Regions from separate parts of the Bacillus pumilus genome, predicted to be linked through region 1. Evidence: riboswitches for the same ligand, from Rfam matches in the RefSeq annotation. Region 1 holds a riboswitch; each other region holds the start of a gene.

Region 1 (3,102 bases):
TGCTCATCAATTTTCTTGCCAAGCATTTCAGCATAGACGTGAGCTGGAAGCGGCAAGAATGGTGAACCGAAGCAAGTAGAGAATGTCGTTTCTGGTGATGTGACACCGCGCTCAGTTCCTGCTAATTTACTTGTGTAACCGCTCAAGAAATGGTACATCGCCTGTTCTTTTGTTAAACGGCTGATTGGAGGTAAAACGCCAAATGCATCAGCTGTTAAGAAGACAATGGCAGATGGGTGTCCTGCGATACTTGGCGTCACGATGTTATCAATCATTTCGATTGGGTAAGCAGCGCGTGTGTTTTCAGTAAAGAACGTGTCATCATAATCCGCTTCACGTGTTTCTTCATCAAGCACAACATTTTCAAGAACTGATCCGAAGCTGATGGCTTTGTAGATTTGCGGTTCTTTTTCTTCGCTTAAGTTCACACATTTCGCATAGCATCCGCCCTCAATATTGAAGACTCCTGAGCCAGACCAGCCGTGTTCATCGTCACCGATCAGCTTGCGGCTTGCGCTTGCAGAAAGCGTCGTTTTCCCAGTACCTGAAAGGCCGAAAAATAGTGCGACATCGCCTTCTTGACCGACGTTTGCTGAGCAGTGCATGGATAAAATATCTTGCTCAGGAAGCAGGTAGTTCATGACAGAGAAGATGGACTTTTTCATCTCTCCTGCATACTCTGTTCCACCGATCAGAATGGTACGTTTTTCAAAAGAAACGATAATAAACGTTTCAGAGTTTGTGCCATCTGTTTCAGGATCTGCTTTAAAATGCGGTGCAGATAAGATGGTGAACGGTTTTTCGTTTGAAGAAGGTGTTGATCCGTCAGGTCTGATGAATAGCTGCTTTGCAAAGAGATTGTGCCATGCAAATTCGTTTACCACTGTAATTGGCATACGGTATCTTTCATCTGCACCGGCAAATCCTTCAAAGACGAATAGTTCATCACGTTCTTTTAAGTATGACACAACCTTTGTATATAAACGGTCAAATGCTTCTTTAGAAATCGGCTGGTTGACTTGACCCCAATCAATTTTATGTTCAGAGCTTTCTTCTTTCACGATAAATTTATCTTTAGGCGAACGTCCTGTGTAGGCACCCGTTGTAGCACGGACAGCTCCTGTTGATGTTAAAACGCCTTCATCACGTGCCAAAATCTTTTCAACAAGTTTCGGAACAGATAAATTTTGGTGCGTATTTTCTAATGAGAGCAATGACTGCAAATCTTCTTTTAAATCCACTGAGTTCATAAAAAAACCCTTCCTTTACCGTTGAATTTGTTTTGTTTCGATTAGTATAACACATTCGTAATAATAGTCTATACTATTTAAATATTTTTGTGTGTGTTTTTTCATTTCTGCTATGAAAATATGCTTTTTGGTGATGCTAATAACGTGGTGAAAAAAAGGGAAGATAATTCTGATGAAGCATTGACATGATGCAAGTATTTAAGATAAGATATCTTATTGAACGGATACTCTTATCCCGAGTTGGTGGAGGGACAGGCCCGATGAAGCCCAGCAACCGGTTTCTTATGAAAAGGCATGAATATGCTGAGAAACCAAGGTGCTAACCTGATGCAAGGTACAAGAACACCTTGAGCGATAAGAGTGAAAGGCATGCGATCTCAGACCCTTTCCTCGCAATGAAGGAAATGGTTTTTTTATTTTTGGGATATCATATGAACAAATTGCCAATAACATCTCTAATAGAAACGTTTTCAAATATAAGAGGGAACGAGTTCCGTATCATATTGGAGACCTCATCTTGGGATGATGTGGTCTTGTACAGGAGGAAATAGCCATTATGAGTCAAAATCGTCGTTTATTTACTTCAGAATCAGTGACGGAAGGACATCCGGATAAAATCTGTGATCAAATTTCAGACAGCATTTTGGATGAAATTTTAAAGAAAGATCCAAATGCACGTGTTGCCTGTGAAACTTCTGTTACAACGGGTCTCGTATTAGTAAGCGGAGAAATTACAACGTCTACTTATGTCGATATTCCAAAGACGGTGCGTGACACGATTAAGGAAATTGGCTACACGCGTGCGAAATATGGTTTTGATGCGGAAACATGTGCAGTGCTCACATCTATTGATGAACAGTCTGCTGATATTGCGCAAGGTGTAGACAAAGCGCTTGAAGCACGTGAAGGCACAATGACTGAAGAAGAACTTGATGCGATTGGTGCAGGTGACCAAGGATTGATGTTTGGTTTTGCCAACAACGAAACCGAAGAACTGATGCCGCTGCCGATTTCACTAGCGCATAAATTATCTCTCCGTTTAACTGAAGTACGCAAGGATCAAACACTTGCTTATCTACGTCCAGATGGAAAAACACAAGTAACAGTAGAATATGATGACCAAAATAAACCTGTTCGTATTGATACAGTGGTTATTTCAACGCAGCATGCACCAGAAGTGACGCTTGAACAAATTCAAAGCGACTTAAAAGAGCATGTCATCAGCCCTGTCGTTCCAAGTGAACTGATTGATGAACAGACAAAATACTTTATTAACCCAACTGGCCGATTCGTGATCGGTGGACCTCAAGGGGATGCTGGTTTAACTGGACGTAAAATCATCGTTGATACGTATGGCGGATACGCTCGTCATGGCGGCGGTGCTTTCTCTGGGAAGGACGCAACAAAGGTTGACCGTTCAGCGGCATACGCTGCTCGTTACGTAGCGAAAAACATTGTAGCTGCCGGCCTTGCAGATTCTTGTGAAGTACAACTTGCTTATGCAATTGGTGTTGCACAGCCTGTATCGATTTCAATTGATACTTTCGGAACAGGGAAAGCTTCTGAAGAAAAATTAATTGAAGTGGTTCGTGCGAACTTCGATCTTCGTCCAGCTGGCATTATTAAAATGCTTGACCTGCGTCGTCCGATCTACAAACAAACAGCTGCATACGGACATTTCGGCCGTCATGATTTAGATCTTCCGTGGGAAAAAACGGATAAAGCCGATACACTTCGCAAGGAAGCATTAGGACAATAACAACATATAAAACCGCTTATTTTAAGCGGTTTTCCTTTTGATTAAAAAAAAATTCTACAATAAGCGAAAAAATGTGAAACAAAATCGGACAAA
Region 2 (3,102 bases), 340 kb from region 1:
TTGATCGGTTTATTTTCCCAAAGACCGCCTTTTCCTGTAAGGAAGAGCAGGAGTCCTAGGATAATCCCGATTGCAAAAGCAAATGCCAATGAAATGAGTGTCATGTACACCGTTTCACCCGTTGCATTCCAAATCACATCTAGGTCAACGTTCGGAAACCATTTCTCAAACATGTGTCATCACCTCAATTTCAACCTGTTTACTTTGGATATAGGCGATGGCTTTTTCAACCTCGGTCTCTTCTCCATTAATATGGATAAAGAGTGTTCCAAACGCGCCTTCCTGCGTTTGAGAAATCTTTCCTTGAAGGATGTTTACATCGACCTTGAAGGATCGAATGATTTCAGTGATGAGCGGTTGCTCGGCAGAATCGCCAATAAAGGACAACCGTACGACCTGACCTTCTTTTACTCGCTCTAAGACGTGTTCGATTGTTTCTTTCGCTTCCTCTGGTTCAGCAAGCTGCTGTACAAATCGCTTCGTCATCTCTTCCTTCGGCTGTCTGAAGACGCGTAATACTTCGCCTTCTTCGACAATGCGTCCATTTTCCATGACCGCGACGCGATGACAAATTTTGCGAATGACGTGCATTTCGTGTGTGATGAGCACAATTGTCAGCCCTAAACGTTTATTGATATCCGCTAAAAGATCAAGGATAGAATCCGTTGTTTGCGGATCAAGCGCTGATGTTGCTTCGTCACAAAGAAGAACCTTTGGATCATTTGCTAATGCTCTCGCAATCCCCACACGCTGCTTTTGTCCGCCGCTAAGCTGAGACGGATACGCATTTTCTTTTCCTTCTAAACCGACTAATTTAATCAGTTCATTCGCACGCTCTCTCCGTTTCGATGTAGGTACACCTGCGATCTCAAGCGGGAACATAATATTTTGTCTCACTGTTCTTGACCAAAGTAGGTTAAAGTGCTGGAAAATCATGCTGATTTCTTGTCTTGCTTTCCGAAGTTTCGCATTCGATACTTCATTGATCCGGTTGCCTGCCACTTCAACAATTCCTTCTGTTGGCAGCTCCAGACCGTTTAATAGGCGAATAAGCGAGCTTTTTCCGGCACCGCTATACCCGATAATTCCGAATATTTCACCTTTATCAATATCTAAGTTGACGTCTTTTACTGCGTCAACATTTCCACTTTTTGAGTAGTACGTTTTTGATACATTCTGTAAATGGATCACAGTCTGCTCACCTGCTTTCTTGCTGAATCTATAGGTTGCCATCACATACGTTCATTTATTCTTCGTGCTGTCATGACTCTAGCCTGTTGCCAGATCAGTAAAAAAGACCTAACTGCAACGCAAGCAGAAAGGCCTTTTATTTCAAATACGCCTTTCTCTCATCTTTCAAAGCGTTGCGACTTTGAGTGAATTGGCACCAATTTCAGCTATGCTGACGGTTGCCGGGTTTCATAGGGCACGTCCCTCCACCTCTCTTAATAAGAGAAAATATGTTGTTTTATGTGATGTTCATGTTTTTACTAACGTAGAATATCATGCCACCCGAGATATGTCAACGCTGTAAATCGCTAATTTCCAAGTAAACGACTAAGTTATCATTTTTCGAAAAAAACCGTTCGTCAGCCAAAGTACCGCCTCTAGTCTTAGGAGCGCACGGAATGACCCTTTTACTTTCACTTGTCCCCTGCTAATTAACTGCTGTAAGGACATATCTCCATCTAATAATTGAAGTATTTCTTTTCTCTCACCATAAAAGATGAGATCCGATAACTCAATTGCAGGTAGTTTCTTCACTTCACCACGCTCATCCACAATCAATGTACAAGAGTCAGTTTCCGCCTCAAATGTAATCTTCAAGGATGATGATGAGAGCAGCGGTTTTAGCAATAATCGCTGCCCTGTGTTTCCATGGGTTTTCACTTTTTCCACATGTATAACCTCCCTGTCATTTGGTTATACATAACATTTCTCTACAAACATTCGCTTGTCCTTTATAAATAACTCGACAAATTTTCAGATGAATTGCTTGAAATATGACAAAAAACCGCTTTATTTAGCGGTTTCAATCATTTCATGAAGATATGGTACGGAGTGAAAGGCATAGCCTTTTTGCACCAGCTCACCTTTTTTAAACAGTAGAAAGCAAGGAACGCTTTCGATCTCAAAAGCCTTCGCAAAGCCTGGTGAGTAGTTTAAGTTATTTTCATAAAAAGGTACATCCGGCTGCATGGTGTCTACGACAGCCAGCATTTTCTTTGCCAGCTGACATGTTCCGCAAAACGGTGTATATAAGTATAAAAGAAATAAATCGTCCTTTATCTCCTTGAATTCGTGTTCTTCAATCTCTTTCATATACGTCCACCCTCATAAATATTTCGAATGAACATCAATGTTTGCAGCTAATAGGATAGATGCAATGTGGGCTGACGGTGAAGCGGCCACTTCGCGGTACGTTCTGTCGACAAAAAGATGAAATGCTTCAGGGAATTCTTTTCGAAATTGCTTCCGCAGTTTGTCGCCTGCATCGTCACTGTCTGCTAATATGTAAACGTCTTTCCCCAATAATTCGTCTACGAGCTGATCCAGCTTCGATGTACTGATCGTGCCATTGGTGCAAATGATGGTAACAGGTTCACTTATGACTTCTTTTAGCTTTTGTTTGTCTGTTTTACCTTCTACAATGATGACCTTTTCTACCTCTACATTCATCACGATCACCCGGCCCTTTTGACGTTGTTCACTTCTCCCTTAGATTACAATTTTTCATTCAGGTTGTAAAGATTGGGCGCTTGCACTAAAAAGACTGCAGCTTATGCTCACTGCAGCCTCATCTGTGATTAGCACCAGCCATTTTCATCATCACAGTCTACATATTTTTCTGTTCCGTGGGTCAATGTATCCGTCAGACGATAAAAACGATTTTGCTCATAGGAATAACCTGATTTTAACTCATATTGGTTTTCACTAATCATCGTGCCAATCTCTTCATTTTGATGATACAGCACCATGCCGCTTTCTTTGAATCGTCCAGTGACATGATCTGTTATATCCACATGTTCTTTTTGAAAAGACAAATTGGACACCCCCCCATAAAGGTAGAGTGTCCAATTTCACGTGAATTAGTCTTCTTTT
Region 3 (3,102 bases), 1.4 Mb from region 1:
GATGCCGTAAGTGTAACCAATTGCTTCCCCTCCAAATCATATAAAAAAGCCTCTTTCTCCTGAGAGAAAGAGGCTTGATGGCGTGTATGCTCAAAGCCTCTCTTATCTCTCAGCACATACGTCTGATGGAATTAGCACCGTGCCCTATAAGACAATTGTCTTGGCGCTTACTTGCTGCGCCCCACTTCACAGTGGTATTAACGGTCGGTTGCTGTTGGGGTCAAAAGGCCAAATCCCTCGCCCAACTCTCGATAAGAGAAATCAATATGTCATTGTCTCGTGTCTGTTTGCATTTCTTAATTCAAGATATTATCAGAGCTGCGCTTCACATGTCAATCCTTTTTCAAAATTGCTTTACAATTCGTAAAACAATCCATTACAGTATTTGTATTGCTACGTAACTTGAATAGAAGGTGAAGAAAAATGGAATTCCAGCAATCAGATGTATTGAAACAATTACCGACACAATTTTTTGCATCCCTTGTCCAAAAGGTCCAGAAAAAGGTGCAGGAAGGCGCAGATATTATTAATTTAGGGCAGGGAAATCCTGACCAGCCAACTCCCGCGCACATTGTAAAAGCCATGCAGGAAGCGGTATTAAAACCTGAAAATCATCAATACTCGTCATTCCGCGGAACAGCGAAATTAAAAAAGGCTGCCGCTGCCTTTTATGAAAGAGAATATGGTGTCACGCTTGATCCGATGACGGAAATTGCGATTTTATTTGGCGGGAAAGCAGGGCTTGTTGAGCTGCCGCAATGCCTGCTGAATCCGGGTGATACGCTCCTTGTTCCAGACCCAGGTTATCCTGATTATTGGTCAGGTGCTGTGCTTGCTGGAGCTCAGATGGTGACGATGCCGCTTCTTGAACAAAATGATTTTTTACCTGACTATGACAGGTTGCCTGAGGATGTTAAGGAAAAAGCAAAGTTGATGTATTTAAATTATCCCAACAATCCGACAGGTGCCACGGCAAGCCGTTCATTTTTTGAAGAAACCGTTACATTCGCAAAAGATCACAAGCTCTGTGTTGTCCATGATTTTGCCTATGGCGGCATTGGGTTTGATGGGGAAAAGCCAATCAGCTTTTTGCAAACAGATGGAGCGAAAGAGACAGGAATTGAAATATACACATTGTCTAAAACGTATAATATGGCCGGCTGGAGAGTAGGTTTTGCAGCAGGAAATCCGTCTGTTATTGAAGCGATTGAGCTATATCAGGATCACCTGTTTGTTTCACTGTTCAAAGCCACTCAAGATGCGGCAGCGGAAGCTTTGTTAAGCGACCAAACGTGCGTACAGGTGCAAAATGATCGATATGAGAATCGGCGAAATGTGTGGATTGCTGCCTGCAAGGAGATTGGCTGGGAGGTCACTGCACCAAAGGGGTCGTTTTTTGCTTGGCTAAAGGTGCCAGAAGGATATTCATCTGAATCTTTTGCTGGCGTATTATTAGAGAAAGCACATGTGGTTGTGGCGCCGGGGAATGGGTTTGGTACTCACGGTGAAGGATACGTGAGAGTAGGACTTTTAACAAATGAGGAGCGGTTAAAAGAAGCCGCTCGGCGAATCGATTCCTTGAATCTGTTTGAAAATAAGCCATTGACAACATGAATAAACGGTGCGATAATTCAGACAATATTTAAGAAAATTGAATATTCTTATCAAGAGTAGGCAGAGGGACTAGCCCAATGAAGCCCGGCAACCGACTTCCATGAAGCACGGTGCTAATTCTTGCAGCAAGCGCTGAGAGATAAGATTCGGATGAATGACACGAAACAACCTCTTTAAGGCGCTGATAAAGCACTTGGAGAGGTTTTTTTATTGACCATATGCATGACGCAATCGAAAGGGGATTCCTAGTGAGTGAATTACTGGCAACATACGTATTAACACATCGAGAGGATGAACAAGTAAACCGAAAAGCGGAGCAGATCGCGCTTGGTTTAACAGTTGGATCATGGACGGATTTGCCGCAGCTCAAAAAAGAGCAGCTTCAAAAGCATAAAGGCCGGGTGGAAAAGGTATCAGAAAAGTTTGCTCCAGCCGAAAATGGCCTATATCAATCTGAGGTGACCATTGCTTATCCTGAGGCTAACTTTTCAGCGGATATTCCGGCCGTTTTGACGACGATCTTTGGAAAGCTTTCACTAGATGGAAAAGTGAAGCTAATCGACATTCAATTCTCGGATCGATTGAAAAGAAGTCTGCCAGGACCGGTATTTGGAATTGGTGGCATACGAAAAAAAGTAGGCGTGTTTGATCGACCTTTGTTGATGAGTATTTTTAAAGGTGTCATTGGCCGTGATATGGCAGATTTAAAAGAACAGCTCCGTTTACAAGCATTAGGCGGCGTTGACTTTATCAAAGACGATGAAATTTTATTTGAGAGCCCACTAGCCCCTTTTGAAGAACGAATCAAAGAAGGAAAAAAGATATTAAAAGAAACATATGAAGAGACAGGGCACCGAACGCTATATGCCGTTAATTTAACAGGCAGAACCTTTGAACTAAAGGATCGAGCAAGAAAGGCAGCTGAGCTTGGAGCAGATGCACTCTTATTCAATGTTTTTGCCTACGGGTTAGATGTCATGCAAAGCTTAGCTGAGGATCCAGATATTCGATTGCCTATTATGGCCCATCCCGCAGTAAGCGGCGCTTTGACAACATCGCACGAATATGGATTCTCCCATTCACTTCTTTTAGGTAAATTAAATCGATATGCAGGCGCTGATTTGAGTCTTTTTCCCTCACCGTATGGGTCGGTCGCACTTCCGAAAAAAGATGCCTTTGGAATCTATGAAGCTTGTGTAAAAGAGGATTCGGTTCAAAAAACGTTCCCTGTTCCGTCAGCAGGCATTCATCCTGGAATGGTTCCAGTTTTGATGAAAGATTTTGGACTCGATCATGTGATAAATGCTGGTGGAGGAATTCACGGACATCCGCGTGGAGCCATCGGCGGAGGGAAAGCATTTCGATCGATCATTGATGCGGTGATACATGGAGAGTCGATCCAAGAGAAGGCAGCTTCTTGCCAAGACTTAAAAGCAGCACTTGAACTATGGGGAAGGGTAGCAGAATAAATGAAAAAACCAATTGTAT
Region 4 (3,102 bases), 930 kb from region 1:
TGTTTGCAGCGATTGATCAAGATCGTAAAACATTGTTCTTCTCAGATGTACAGGCAAGAGGCTACTACCCAGGTTACATGAAACGATACTTCCGCGAAAATGGAATTCATATTGAGATCCAAGATGGTGATGAAGACATCCTAAGAAACCATACAGTGGACTATATTGGCTTCAGCTATTACATGAGCTTTGTGACAAGTACAGATCCAGAGATTCTTGGACAAGTGACTGGTGGTAACCTATTTGAAGGCGTGAAAAACCCTTATCTAGAAGCAAGTGATTGGGGCTGGCAAATTGATCCAAAAGGACTTCGTACAACACTAAACCAACTATATGACCGCTACCAAAAACCATTGTTTATCGTAGAAAATGGATTGGGAGCTGTCGATCAAGTAGAAGAAGACGGTTCCATTCAAGACGATTACCGAATTGATTACCTCAGAAGCCATTTGCTAGAGGCGAGAGAAGCCATTGCAGACGGAGTAGACTTGATGGGTTATACAAGCTGGGGCCCAATTGACCTTGTCAGCGCATCAACAGCTGAAATGAAAAAACGCTACGGCTTCATTTATGTCGACCGTGATAACGAAGGAAAAGGTACATTAGATAGAAAGAAAAAGAAAAGCTTCGATTGGTATAAACAAGTGATTGCGACAAATGGTAATCATTTAGATGCATAAAAGAAAAAAGACAAACCGTTCATACTGCGGTTTGTCTTTTTTTCGTCAAGGGGACTATGAAGTCCACACTTGATCTGCAATCTCAATCACATGACGAAGCTTTTCCCATTGCTGCTCTTCTGTTAACAAATTGCCTTCCTCCGTTGAGGCGAACCCGCATTGCGGACTCAAGCAAATCTGGTTAATGTCAACGTATTGAGCTGCTTCCTTGATTCGTTTTTTAATCTGTTCAGCAGGCTCAAGCTCACCATATTTTGAAGTGACAAGCCCTAGTACGATTTGGAGGTTTGGGTTCTTCACATAGCGAAGGGGTTCAAAACCGCCAGAACGATCGTCGTCGAATTCTAAAAAGAGACCATCCAGATCTAAGCCGTCAAAAATCGTTTCTGCCGCTGCTTCATAACCGCCTTCAGCTGCCCACGTCGATTTAAAGTTACCACGGCAAATGTGCATAGTGATCACCAAATCCTCTGGACGATCGGCAACTGCTTCATTGATTGTTTTCGCAAATGACTCACGCAGTTCATCTTCTTCTCGGCCAAAGGCTTTGATTTGTTCATGCCCTTTTTCAGAAAAGAACACGGCCCATGCTGTATCATCCAGCTGCAAGTAGCGGCAGCCTGCATCATAAAAAGCACGGATGGCCTTCTTATACGCCTGTGCCACATCATGGTGGAATGCCTCTAGGCTGTCGTATACTCCTTCTTCAAGCTTTCCACGGAAAAAGAGCATATTCGGACTTGGAATCGTCATTTTAGCCGTATGATCCCCAGCGATGCTGTGAAGGAATCGATAATCCTCCAGCATTGGATGATCTGTAAAATCAATTTTGCCCGTTACTTTGATGCCCCGTGCTTTTGTCGTCGTATTGTGGAATTGAATACCTTGATCCGCTTCAAATCCTTCGACCCCATCGAGCCCCTCAAGAAAGTCAAAATGCCACCAAGCACGTCTGAATTCGCCATCTGTGACAACCTCTAATCCAATTTCCTTTTGCTTCTCAACAATACGAGTGATTTCTTCATTTTCAATTTGTCGGAGCTGCTCTGCTGTCAGTGTGCCGTCTGCTTTTTGCTTGCGTGCTTCCTTGATACGTTCTGAACGAAGTAAACTGCCTACTTGATCTGCGCGAAATGGCGGTTTCGTTGTTTTCTTTCCAATGGTTTGTACTTGTGTCATGCTGAATCCCTTCTTTCTAAAGGTTAAAAATCAAATAAAAAAGCTCTTCCTTGGATAAGGAAGAGCATCATATACTGAGAGAACTCTGCCTTATCTTCAAACAAGCATCTGCTTGCTTAAGGAATTAGCACCATTCTGTTCCGAGGAACAGCGGTTGCCGGGTTTCACAGGGCCAGTCCCTCCACCACTCTTAATAAGGTTACCTTTGATTCAATTTTCTTAATAAACATAATTATTCAACTTTTCCGAGAGAAAGTCAATGGTTTTTACAGTTAATTTTCTACATGAACAAATCAGCGACGAGAACACCCGCTAGTCCGACAAGTGAAAGAACGGTCACCATCAATGTCCACGTTTTAAAGGTTTGGGCCATGGACAGGTTAAAGTATTCTTTGTAAATCCAGAAACCCGCATCATTCACGTGAGAGAACGTAATACTGCCGGCACCTGTTGCGATCACCATTAATTCTGGGCTCACACCTGTCAATCCAATCAAAGGAGCAGAAATGCCAGCCGCTGTGAGACCGGCGACGGTGGCTGATCCTAAAGATACACGAAGGACCGCAGCAATCAGCCATGTGAGAAGCAGTGGAGAAAGCGTGCTTCCTTGCATGATTCCTGCAATGTATTGATCAACCCCGCTATCAATGAGCACCTGTTTAAAGGCGCCGCCACCTGCAATAATTAATAAAATCATGGCAATAGAACCGATAGAATCTGTGATCGATTTCATCACATCCTGCATGCTCTTGCCTCTGCCAAGTCCAAACGTGTAGATAGCAAGGAGCACGGAGATTAACAGTGCAATCGCCGGTTCACCTAAAAACTCAGCGGTTGGCAGTAATGGGGAGGACGGGAAGAAAATTTCTAAAACTGCTCTGAATGTCATGAGCAATACAGGCAAAACAGCGGTGAAAATGCTAATGCCGAAGCTTGGCATTTCTTCTTCTGTAAATTCCTTTGGATTAAATAAGTTCTTTGGAATATGTGCGTGCAACTGATCTTTTTTAAATAGTTTCGTAAAGAGAAGTCCGCCTATTAAAACAGCAGGAATCGCTAAAATAATCCCAACTAATAAGGTTTGTCCCATGTTTGCTTGAAATACATTTGCAATGGCAGTCGGCCCTGGGTGAGGAGGGAGGAAGCCATGTGTGGTGATGAGTGCAGCGACGAGCGGCATACCCACATAAAGCACAGGTAGTCTTGCAGCTTGTGCGATCGTAAAGACTAGTGGAATTAAGAT

Evidence for each region. A riboswitch is a leader RNA that binds a small molecule or an ion and turns the genes downstream of it on or off. The one in region 1 is predicted to bind S-adenosylmethionine.
Region 2: it holds a riboswitch for S-adenosylmethionine, as region 1 does, so the genes downstream of both, CKW02_RS16185 (methionine ABC transporter ATP-binding protein) here and metK (methionine adenosyltransferase) in region 1, are expected to answer to the same signal.
Region 3: it holds a riboswitch for S-adenosylmethionine, as region 1 does, so the genes downstream of both, mtnW (2,3-diketo-5-methylthiopentyl-1-phosphate enolase) here and metK (methionine adenosyltransferase) in region 1, are expected to answer to the same signal.
Region 4: it holds a riboswitch for S-adenosylmethionine, as region 1 does, so the genes downstream of both, CKW02_RS19200 (5-methyltetrahydropteroyltriglutamate--homocysteine S-methyltransferase) here and metK (methionine adenosyltransferase) in region 1, are expected to answer to the same signal.

The regions. Positions count from the first base shown of each region.
Region 1 covers NZ_LT906438.1:2,734,524-2,737,625, reverse strand. The annotation lists gene pckA (phosphoenolpyruvate carboxykinase (ATP)) at 1-1,250, opposite strand, end outside; SAM riboswitch class I at 1,478-1,611, shown strand; gene metK (methionine adenosyltransferase) at 1,807-3,009, shown strand.
Region 2 covers NZ_LT906438.1:3,073,897-3,076,998, forward strand. The annotation lists gene CKW02_RS16180 (methionine ABC transporter permease) at 1-173, opposite strand, end outside; gene CKW02_RS16185 (methionine ABC transporter ATP-binding protein) at 166-1,191, opposite strand; SAM riboswitch class I at 1,347-1,455, opposite strand; gene CKW02_RS16190 (SCP2 sterol-binding domain-containing protein) at 1,558-1,899, opposite strand; gene CKW02_RS16195 (thioredoxin family protein) at 2,020-2,322, opposite strand; gene CKW02_RS16200 (toprim domain-containing protein) at 2,335-2,679, opposite strand; gene CKW02_RS16205 (YusG family protein) at 2,808-3,044, opposite strand; gene gcvH (glycine cleavage system protein GcvH) at 3,090-3,102, opposite strand, start outside.
Region 3 covers NZ_LT906438.1:1,317,967-1,321,068, forward strand. The annotation lists gene mtnK (S-methyl-5-thioribose kinase) at 1-20, opposite strand, end outside; SAM riboswitch class I at 100-258, opposite strand; gene CKW02_RS06610 (pyridoxal phosphate-dependent aminotransferase) at 424-1,614, shown strand; SAM riboswitch class I at 1,659-1,760, shown strand; gene mtnW (2,3-diketo-5-methylthiopentyl-1-phosphate enolase) at 1,863-3,083, shown strand; gene CKW02_RS06620 (2-hydroxy-3-keto-5-methylthiopentenyl-1-phosphate phosphatase) at 3,084-3,102, shown strand, end outside.
Region 4 covers NZ_LT906438.1:3,667,336-3,670,437, reverse strand. The annotation lists gene CKW02_RS19205 (aryl-phospho-beta-d-glucosidase) at 1-680, shown strand, start outside; gene CKW02_RS19200 (5-methyltetrahydropteroyltriglutamate--homocysteine S-methyltransferase) at 735-1,859, opposite strand; SAM riboswitch class I at 1,947-2,059, opposite strand; gene CKW02_RS19195 (gluconate:H+ symporter) at 2,140-3,102, opposite strand, start outside.